3 regions of the Isoptericola dokdonensis DS-3 genome follow, and region 1 is predicted to be linked to each of the others. Evidence: riboswitches for the same ligand, from Rfam matches in the RefSeq annotation. Region 1 holds a riboswitch; each other region holds the start of a gene.
What was found. Region 1 has a riboswitch for cyclic di-AMP ahead of I598_RS10345 (C40 family peptidase). Riboswitches for the same ligand answer to the same signal wherever they lie in the genome.
Positions count from the first base shown of each region.

Region 2: linked by a shared signal. The riboswitch ahead of I598_RS15380 (C40 family peptidase) and the one ahead of I598_RS10345 (C40 family peptidase) in region 1 are both predicted to bind cyclic di-AMP.
Region 3: linked by a shared signal. The riboswitch ahead of I598_RS11855 (M15 family metallopeptidase) and the one ahead of I598_RS10345 (C40 family peptidase) in region 1 are both predicted to bind cyclic di-AMP.

Region 1 covers NZ_CP014209.1:2,218,584-2,221,783, reverse strand. The annotation lists gene I598_RS10350 (right-handed parallel beta-helix repeat-containing protein) at 1-516, shown strand, start outside; gene I598_RS10345 (C40 family peptidase) at 613-1,464, opposite strand; cyclic di-AMP (ydaO/yuaA leader) riboswitch at 1,463-1,611, opposite strand; gene I598_RS10340 (septum formation family protein) at 1,975-2,673, opposite strand; gene I598_RS10335 (exodeoxyribonuclease III) at 2,699-3,200, opposite strand, start outside.
Region 2 covers NZ_CP014209.1:3,356,913-3,360,112, forward strand. The annotation lists gene serC (phosphoserine transaminase) at 1-291, opposite strand, end outside; gene I598_RS15375 (metal-dependent transcriptional regulator) at 398-1,096, shown strand; cyclic di-AMP (ydaO/yuaA leader) riboswitch at 1,229-1,403, shown strand; gene I598_RS15380 (C40 family peptidase) at 1,406-2,188, shown strand; cyclic di-AMP (ydaO/yuaA leader) riboswitch at 2,441-2,625, shown strand; gene I598_RS15385 (C40 family peptidase) at 2,629-3,200, shown strand, end outside.
Region 3 covers NZ_CP014209.1:2,540,052-2,543,251, forward strand. The annotation lists gene I598_RS11850 (hypothetical protein) at 1-221, opposite strand, end outside; gene I598_RS11855 (M15 family metallopeptidase) at 326-1,234, opposite strand; cyclic di-AMP (ydaO/yuaA leader) riboswitch at 1,444-1,598, opposite strand; rRNA gene rrf (5S ribosomal RNA) at 1,796-1,912, opposite strand; rRNA gene I598_RS11865 (23S ribosomal RNA) at 2,023-3,200, opposite strand, start outside.

The sequences.
Region 1 (3,200 bases):
AACGTGGTGCGCGACAGCGCGTTCCACCACAACCACGACGACTCGGCGGGCGGCTCCGCCGGGATCGGGCTCGGCGTGAAGTTCGGGTCGGGGGAGGGGAACGTCGTGATGCGGAACCGGTTCTTCGAGAACGCGGACGACGGCGTCGACCTCGGGGACTTCGGCAGTGCGGTGACCCTGCGGGACAACGAGTCGTACGGCAACGGGTTCGACCGGTGGGGGATCGCCGGCTGGCAGGGCAACGGCGGCGGCTTCACGCTCGGCGGCGGCGACGACCCGCCGGCGGTGGCCCACGTCCTGGTCGGCAACGTGGCGTGGGGCAACGGGCACCACGGGTTCACCGACGGCGGTAACCGGGGGGCGCTCCTGTTCGCGGGCAACGTCGCCCGTGACAACGGCGGGGCCGGGTACTTCCTCGCCGACGCCGCGGCCGTGCTCGACGGGGACGTCGCGACCGGCAACGACGTGCCGGCGAAGCTGGGGGACGCCGTCGTCGGCGACGTCGCCGCGCCCTGACCGCCGGGGGCGTCCGGAGCGCCGGAGCCTGCGACGACGAACGGGCGGCAGGCGCACCCGGGGGGTGCGGCCTGCCGCCCGTTCGTGGCGGAGCCGTCAGACGCGGATGAACGTCGGGTTGTCCTGCCACATGCTGCGCTTGACGACGCCGGTGCGCGGGTTGCCGGCCTCGATGACCTTGCCCTTGCCGGCGTAGATGGCGACGTGGCCCGGCGTGTAGACGATGTCGCCGGGGCGCGCGGCGGAGCGCGAGACGCGGTGGCCCACGCTGCGCTGCGCCGACGACGAGCGCGGCAGGTTCTTGCCGGTCGCCTTCTTGTACACGTACGACGTGAAGCCGGAGCAGTCGAAGCCGCGGGGGCTGGAGCCGCCGTACACGTAGCGCGAGCCGATGTAGCGGTGCGCGACGGAGACGACCTTGGCGCCGGAGGTCTTCTTGGCCTTGACCTTCACGGTGCGGTGCTTGGTGACGTCCGCCAGCCCGGTGGAGGCTGCGGCGTCGGCGACGATGCGGATCTTGTTGCGGCCGACGTCGTACTTGCCCCACGTCGGGCGGAAGCGGGCGACGCCGTTGGCGTTGAGCTTCTTGACGGCGACCTTCTTGCCGTCGATGAAGACCTTGGCGCGGCCCTTGACACCGTCGCCGGCGCGGGTGGCCTTGACGGTGTAGACGGGGCGCGTCTTGGCCTTGCCCTTGGTCCCGGTCTTGCGGGAGACCGTGATCGAGACGCGGGGGGTGGGCTTCTTGGCGGTCACCACGGTGCCGCCGAGGGCCTGCACGTTCGTGGCGTTGGCGCCGGCGGGGGCCGCGGAGGCGGACTGCGCACCGGCGACGAGGGTGCCGCCGGCGAGGGCGGCGGTCAGCGACATCGCGAACGCTGCACGGCGAAAACGGCGATGGCTGTCGGTGGCGGCGTGCGGGCGCGCGCCGGTGAGGGCGTGGGTCATCGTCTACCTCTCCAGCCTGCGAGATGAGCTGTCGGATTAGGCCGAGAAGTGTTGGCCTGCCGTCCAGGGACGGCTTCACCCCGAGGGCGACCGTGAGGTCGCCCGGATGTGGTTCTCCCGCTGCTGCCGTGAAGGTTTGTCAGGCGACCGTCCGCCGGCAGCACTCGGCTTGCGGATCGGTGCATCGCCACGCAGGGACGCGGTGCGACCCGGGCACGCTAGCCAGCGTGGACCGCGAGGTCACAATCAGATAACGGCGAGTCGTGGATGCTTTCCTGGAGAAGATGTGAAGGAACTCGTCCGGAGGGCGAAAAGCCGCAGGTCCGGCATGTCCGTCCCGGGCGGACGGACGCGGGCGAAAGGGCGGTCGTTTTGCCCGGAATGCCGGATCGCCGCCGGCCGGGTCGTCCGCCGACGGGGGCCGTCCGTGCAGGTCAGCGCGGCACCTTCACAACTCGCGTGGCGCCCGCGGCCCCGACCTGCCCCCAATGTCGCCCGGGTCACACCCGATCACTCGAGCAGGTCGCCCGGCAACGGCGTCGCGGACGTCGCGAGGCACAGTCCCGCCCGGTCCCCGTCCGCCCACGACTCCGCCGTCGGCGTCCACACCGAGAACGTCAGGTCCGCCGGGACGGTTCCCCGTGCCTGCGGCCCCAGCAGGTCGGCCGTGCACGACCGTGCCGCCGTGCGAGCCAGGACGTCCTCGCCCGGCCACACGGCCTCGGGGGCCGAGTCCGTGCGGCCCACCACCTGCGCACGGTGCTCGTCGTCGCACGGCACCACGTCGACCGTCGTGACCGGGGACGACTCCGGCACCGTCGCCAGGCACGACCCGAGGACCAGCTGCACCGCGTTGACCCGTGCCGGCGCGGTCACGTCGGCGGACACGGGCTCCCAGGCCCGCTCGCGGGCGCTCGACACCAGCCACGAGACCCCCGCGGCGACCCCCACGACCAGCACCACGGCGGTCAGCACCCCCGCGACCCACCAGCGGGCCCGCCGTCGGGCAGCCGCCCGCTCCGCCGCCGTCGGACCACCTGGCGCGCCCCAGCGGCCGCCGTGCACCGCCGGGTCCGGGTGCGCGACGACGTCGGGCACGACGCGGGCGCCGTCCGGGCCGCCCGTGATCGGTGCGGGAACGGGGCCGGTCCCGGCCGGGACCGCCGGACCCGGGGAGGCGAAGCTCGGCTCGTCGGGGCGCTCGGTCATGGCCACAACCTATCCGGGCGGACCGCTACCGGGGACCCGGCCCCGCCGCCACGTCGAGCACCACCGGCACGTGGTCGCTCGCCCCCTTGCCGCGGCGCTCGTCGCGGTCGATCGTCACCCCCGTGACCCGGGCCGCGAGCGCCTTCGACGCGTACGCGAAGTCGATCCGCAGCCCCTTGTCGCGGGGGAACGCGAGCTGCTGGTAGTCCCAGTAGGTGTACGTGCGCTCCGCCGGCAGGTGCTCGCGGGTGACCTCCGTGAACCCGGACGCGGCGAACGCCTCGAACGCCTCCCGCTCCGGGGCCGACACGTGCGTGTGCCCCTCGAACGCGGACACGTCCCACACGTCCGTGTCGCGCGGGATCACGTTCCAGTCGCCCAGCAGCCCCAGCGGCAGGTCCGGCTCCGCCGCCACCCACTCCTGCGCCCGGGCCCGCAGCGCCGCCAGCCACTCGAGCTTGTACGCGTAGTGCGGGTCCGTCAGGGTGCGGCCGTGCGGCACGTACAGCGACCACACGCGCACGCCG
Region 2 (3,200 bases), 1.1 Mb from region 1:
CGCGCGGCGGCGCACGAGGGACGCGGTGGCGACCTCCCAGAACGCCGTCGACCCGCCGTTGCCGAGCACCACCTCGTAGCCGTCGGGCAGGTCGAAGAGCTCGGCGAGGCCCGTGCGCACGCGCCGCACGACGTCCTTGACCGGTGCCTGCCGGTGCGACGTGCCGAGCACCGGGCGGGCCGGGTCGCCCGCGGCGACGAGCGCGTCGACCTGACCGACCCGGACCTTGGACGGGCCGGAGCCGAACCGGCCGTCCGAGGGCAGCAGCGACGCGGGGATGTGCAGGGTCATGTCGGCTCCGGGGCTCGCGGTGTGTGGCCAGCGCCGCCCGCTGCCGGGCACGGCGAGCAGGGCGGGTGCGAATAGACTAGGCCCGGGCCTCAAGACGGGAGTGGACGTGACCGACCTGATCGACACCACCGAGATGTATCTCAAGACGATCTACGAGCTCGGCGAGGAGGGCATCCCGCCGCTGCGCGCCCGGATCGCGGAGCGTCTCGGGCACTCGGGCCCGACCGTCTCCCAGACGGTCGCGCGCATGGAGCGCGACGGCCTCGTGATCGTCACGGGCGACCGCCACCTCGAGCTCACCGACGCGGGCCAGGCGAAGGCCACCCGCGTCATGCGCAAGCACCGTCTCGCGGAGCGGCTGCTGACGGACGTCATCAAGCTCGACTGGGAGCACGTCCACAACGAGGCGTGCCGCTGGGAGCACGTCATGAGCGACCTCGTGGAGCGTCGCCTCGTCACGCTCCTGGACCACCCGCACCACGACCCGTACGGCAACCCGATCCCCGGGCTGTCCGAGCTGGGGGAGCAGTACGAGGAGGTGCCGTTCCTGGACGGCGTCCAGTCGCTGCCGTCGTACCTGGCGAACCGGCCCGACGGCGGCACCATCGTGCTGCAGCGCATCGCCGAGCCCGTCCAGGTCGACGACGAGTTCCTCGCCCGGCTGGCGGGCGTCGGGCTGCTGCCCGGCGTGCGGATCACCGCGCAGCGCTCCGGCGACGACTACGTGGTGCAGGCCGTGGAGGGCGACGAGGCCCTCGAGCTGCCCGACGACCTGGCGAAGCACCTCTTCGTCGCCCGGGCCTGAACGCCCCGGTCGGCCGGGGACGGACCCGGTCGAACCGGGCGTGACCGGAACGTGACATCGCTGGCCGGTTCCGGTACGGTCGGACTCGCTCGCCCGGGGTGTCCTGGGCGGGTGCCGGGTCGGACGCCGAGTCCTGCCACCGTCCCGGTTCCCACGGACGACCGTATGGCAGGAGCGGGGGACCCATTCCGGGCATCGGAGACGGTGTCCTCGGGGTGAAGCCGGTCAGGGCGCGAGTCCTGGACGGCCGGGTGATTTCTCCCACCCGAACCCGACAGCTGACCTCGTAGGCGACCGGAGAGGTAGACCATGACTGCTCGCACCACGAGTGGCAAGCATCGTGCCGCACGCCGTCCGCTGATGGCCGCGCCGACCGCCGCTGCCGCCGGCCGCCGTGCCGCCGTCGTGGCCACCGCCGGTGGCCTCCTGATCTCGACCATCGGTGGCGCCACCGCTGCGCACGCCGCGCCGGTCGACGCGGACGCCGCGAAGAAGCTCAGCACCGTCGACCTGGGTGCGCTGACCGACCAGGCCCGCCAGGCCCTGGAGTCCGCGCCGGTCGTGACGGTCGCCGCCGAGGCGAAGATCGACGTCGAGAAGGTCACGCCGAAGGTCGTCAAGAAGGTCGAGATCAAGGCCGCTCCGGAGCCGGAGCCCGTCGTCGAGCGCACCGTGGCGCCGTCGCGGTCCTCCGAGCGCACCGACCTCTCGGCGTCCACCGAGGCGCCGGCGGAGACCTCCTCGGCCCCGGCGTCCGCCGTCGGGTCGTCCGTCATCTCCGTCGCGTCGCGCTACGTGGGCGTCCCGTACGTGTCGGGCGGCTCCACCCCGTCGGGCTTCGACTGCTCCGGCTTCACGCAGTACGTCTTCGCGCAGGTCGGCGTCTCGCTCCCGCGGTCGTCCTCGGACCAGCGCTACGCCGGCACGGTCGTGTCCCGCGCCGACGCCCAGCCGGGCGACCTCATCTGGACGCCGGGCCACATCGCGATCTACGCGGGCGGCAACACGCAGATCGACGCCCCCCGCCCGGGCAAGACGATCCAGTTCCGCAGCATCTGGCAGTCCAACCCGACGTTCATCCGCGTCGGCTGAGTCGGCCAGCTCCGCTCGCCGAAGGGCCCGGTCCGCACCCGTGCGGACCGGGCCCTTCACCGTCCCTCCGGGCGCGGCGTGGACGCCGCTCCGGGCGCGCCGCGACGCCTCGTCGGCCGTGCCGCAGAGGCCGCGCACCGGCCGGATCCAGGGCCCGGGAGATCGTCGGTCACGAAGCCGTGATCGAAACGTGACATCGGGTCGCCGATCGGATACCGTTCATCCGTCGGTGGAGCACTCCTCCGACTCTCGACCGGACGCCGAGTCCTGCCACCGGTCGGGGAGACGGAACCCATGGCAGGAGCGGGGGACCCAATTCTGGGCATCGGAGACGGTGTCCTCGGGGTGAAGCCGGTCAGGGCGCGAGCCCTGGACGGCCGGGTGATTTCTCCCACCCGAACCCGACAGCTGACCTCGTAGGCGACGGGAGAGGAAAACTGTTGAACGCACGCACCACCACGCGCGGACGGCACCGCGCCGCACGCCGGCCCCTCATGGCTGCTCCTGCCGGTGCCGCCGGTCGACGGGTCGCCGTCGCCGCCGCTGCCGGTGGCCTCCTGGTCTCGACCATCGGTGGCGCCACCGCTGCGCACGCCGCCCCGGTCGACGCGGACGCCGCGAAGAAGCTCAGCACCGTCGACCTGGGTGCGCTGACCGACCAGGCCCGCCAGGCCCTGGAGTCCGCGCCGGTCGTGACGGTCGCCGCCGAGGCGAAGATCGACGTCGAGAAGGTCACGCCGAAGGCCGTCAAGAAGGTTGAGATCAAGGCCGCCCCGGAGCCGGAGCCCGTCATCGAGCGCACCGTGGCCCCGTCGCGGTCGTCCGAGCGCACCGACATCTCCTCGTCCTCGTCCACCGCGACCGAGACCGAGTCCGAGACCTCGACGCCCGTCGCCTCCAACGGCTCGCGGGGCTCGCAGGCCGTCTCCATCGCCGCGCGGTATATCGGCGTCCCGTACGTCGTCGGCGGCTCCTCGCCGTCCGGCTTCGACTGCTCGGGTCTGGTCACCTA
Region 3 (3,200 bases), 320 kb from region 1:
CCCCCCGTCGACGCCGGGTACGCGCGCTGCGTCGGCGGCGTCGCGGGGCCCTGCGGCCTCGATCCGCCACCGAACGACGCGACGGCGTTCTCGATCGTCGACCGCAGGGACGATCCCGAGCTCGCGCCGGACCGCGACGGACCGGAACCCTGCTGCCGCGACGATCCCTGCGCGTCGACGACCTGCTGGGCGACCTTGAGCATCTTCGAGAACTTGGACATGGCGATCCTTCCGTCGGCGGACCACCCCACCCTGCCAGCAACAGATGAGGACTTCATGAGAGCGTCCGCCCCGGGACCTGCTGCGTCCCGGGGCGGCTGCGACCTCAGGAGCCGTTCTGCACGGCGACCGCCGCGGTGAACTCCCAGTGCCACGGCTCGTACTTCGAACCGCCGGCGCGCGCCCAGTCCGGGTTGTCCCAGCCGTAGGCGGGGCCGTGCGCCGCGAGCCACGACCACCGGTCGCCCGAGTACGTCTCGGGGCAGAGGTCGACGGCGAGGCCCCAGCCGTGGTTCGACGTGCCGGGCGTCGCGGCGAGGTATCCCTTGGCCGCCTTGGTCGCGACCTGCTGGCTGTAGCTGCGGTAACCGTCGGTGATGCACATGTCCTCGCCGAACACGGCCCGGTACTGCTGGTTGAGCCGGGCCAGGGCGACGGCGGCGTCGGCACGGATCGACGGCCCGCCGTCCCACAGGACGCACATCTCGCTCAGGGAGATGTTGCCGTTGGTGCCGGCGCCGGTCGCGACGCCGTCGCAGCCCGGCAGCACCGGCGGCTCGGGCGCGGACTCGACGTCCACCTCCACCTTCTCCGCGGGCAGCGTCGCGTCCGCCGCGACGACGACGCCACCGGGCACGGTTCGCGCGCCGTTGCGTGACGCGGAGGCGTCACGGGCGCCGATCTCGCCACGGGTGGCGGACGAGCCCCGTGACGCGGGCTGGTCACGGTCGGCGAGCAGCGTCGCGGCGTGCGCGACGTCGATGCCCAGCCCGGTGCCCGCGGTGTCGACGACGGGCTCCGAACCGTCGGGAGCGCTGCTGAGCAGCGGGACCGGCGTGCCGGAGGCGGCGGCAAGCCCCGTCGTGGTGGCCATCGTCACCGCCAGGCCGACGCCGACGCTCAGGCGCCAGCTCGTCGGGGCGAGGGAGGACCAGGTCGGCCCCGGGCGCCGGCGACGTCGAGCCGGCTCGGCGAAGTGCCGACCTCGGCTGCGCGCCATCTCGGCGCGCGTCATGGGCGCGGTGGTGACAGGAGCGGCACCTGACGACGCGGGCGGGCGGGCGTCGATCGGCGACGTCGCCCGGGTCACCGAGCGCCTGCCGAGGGCAGGCGGCGCATCGGGACGGCGCAGGAGGGGCGGTGGTGCGAAGCCGACGACGGGATGCTCGCGGTGGCGTCGGACAGGCGGGGCGTCAGAAGGCGCCCGCAAGAACGGATCGGCATGCAGTATCTCCTGGCGCCCACGAAGTTAGCTGTCGGGTTCGGGTCGGAGACTGACCCGGCCGGCGGGACGAATCCCGCACGACTTCACCCCGAGGACACCGCAGTGTCCGGAAGTGGTTCCCCCGCCCCTGTCGTTCGTACGTCGGAGATCCGGAGCGGCGACAGGGCTCGGCGCCCGCCCGGATGCCCCTCGTGCCCGAGGGGTCACTGGACACTATCCCGTCCGGCGGGAAATGTCACGAACAGATCACGAGAGCTCCTGACCTGCAGGAACGTCGGTCTTCGGGTGGCCCGCCGGGCAAGGCAAGCAGGCCCCCCAACCTGGTGGTTGGGGGGCCTGTTTGTGAAGGGTGTCCGGCGGCGTCCTACTCTCCCACCCCGTCTCCAGGGCAGTACCATCGGCGCTGTAGGGCTGAGCTTCCGGGTTCGGGATGGGACCGGGCGTTTCCCCTACGCTGTGACCGCCGTAACGTTGTCGAGTTGTTCGGGTTCCACACCGGTCCCCTTGGTCTGAGGGGGTGGTGTGGGTGGTGCCCGTTTCTCGGGAACCGCACAGTGGACGCGTGCATGCAAGGAGTGTGTGTGAAGTTGTTGGCTGATTAGTACCGGTCAGCTGCGACAGTCTTTGGTCCTGTCTTCCACTTCCGGCCTATCTACCCAGTGGTCTAGCTGGGTGCCTTCACAGAATAGTTCTGTTGGAAACCTCATCTTGAAGCAGGCTTCCCGCTTAGATGCTTTCAGCGGTTATCCCTTCCGAACGTAGCGAACCAGCGGTGCTCCTGGCGGAACAACTGGCATACCAGAGGTTCGTCCGTCCCGGTCCTCTCGTACTAGGGACAGCCCTTCTCAAGTTTCCTGCGCGCGCAGCGGATAGGGACCGAACTGTCTCACGACGTTCTAAACCCAGCTCGCGTGCCGCTTTAATGGGCGAACAGCCCAACCCTTGGGACCTACTCCAGCCCCAGGATGCGACGAGCCGACATCGAGGTGCCAAACCATCCCGTCGATATGGACTCTTGGGGAAGATCAGCCTGTTATCCCCGGGGTACCTTTTATCCGTTGAGCGACGGCGCTTCCACAAGCCACCGCCGGATCACTAGTTCCGACTTTCGTCCCTGCTCGACCTGTCGGTCTCACAGTCAAGCTCCCTTGTGCACTTGCACTCGACACCTGATTGCCAACCAGGCTGAGGGAACCTTTGAGCGCCTCCGTTACATTTTGGGAGGCAACCGCCCCAGTTAAACTACCCACCAGGCACTGTCCCTGGTCCGGATCACGGACCGAGGTTAGATGGTCGATGCGGTCAGAGTGGTATTTCAACGGCGACTCCACTCGCGCTGGCGCGCGGGTTTCATAGTCTCCCACCTATCCTACACAAACCGCACCGAACACCAATACCAAGCTATAGTAAAGGTCCCGGGGTCTTTCCGTCCTGCTGCGCGTAACGAGCATCTTTACTCGTAGTGCAATTTCGCCGAGTTCGCGGTTGAGACAGCGGAGAAGTCGTTACGCCATTCGTGCAGGTCGGAACTTACCCGACAAGGAATTTCGCTACCTTAGGATGGTTATAGTTACCACCGCCGTTTACTGGGGCTTAAATTCTGGGCTTCGCCGAAGCTGACCCGTCCTCTTAACCTTCCAGCACCGGGCAGGCGTCAGTCCGTATACATCGTCTTGCGACTTAGCACGGACCTGTGTTTTTAGTAAACAGTCGCTTCTCCCTGGTCTCTGCGGCCCTCACCGCGTCCCACCGCTAG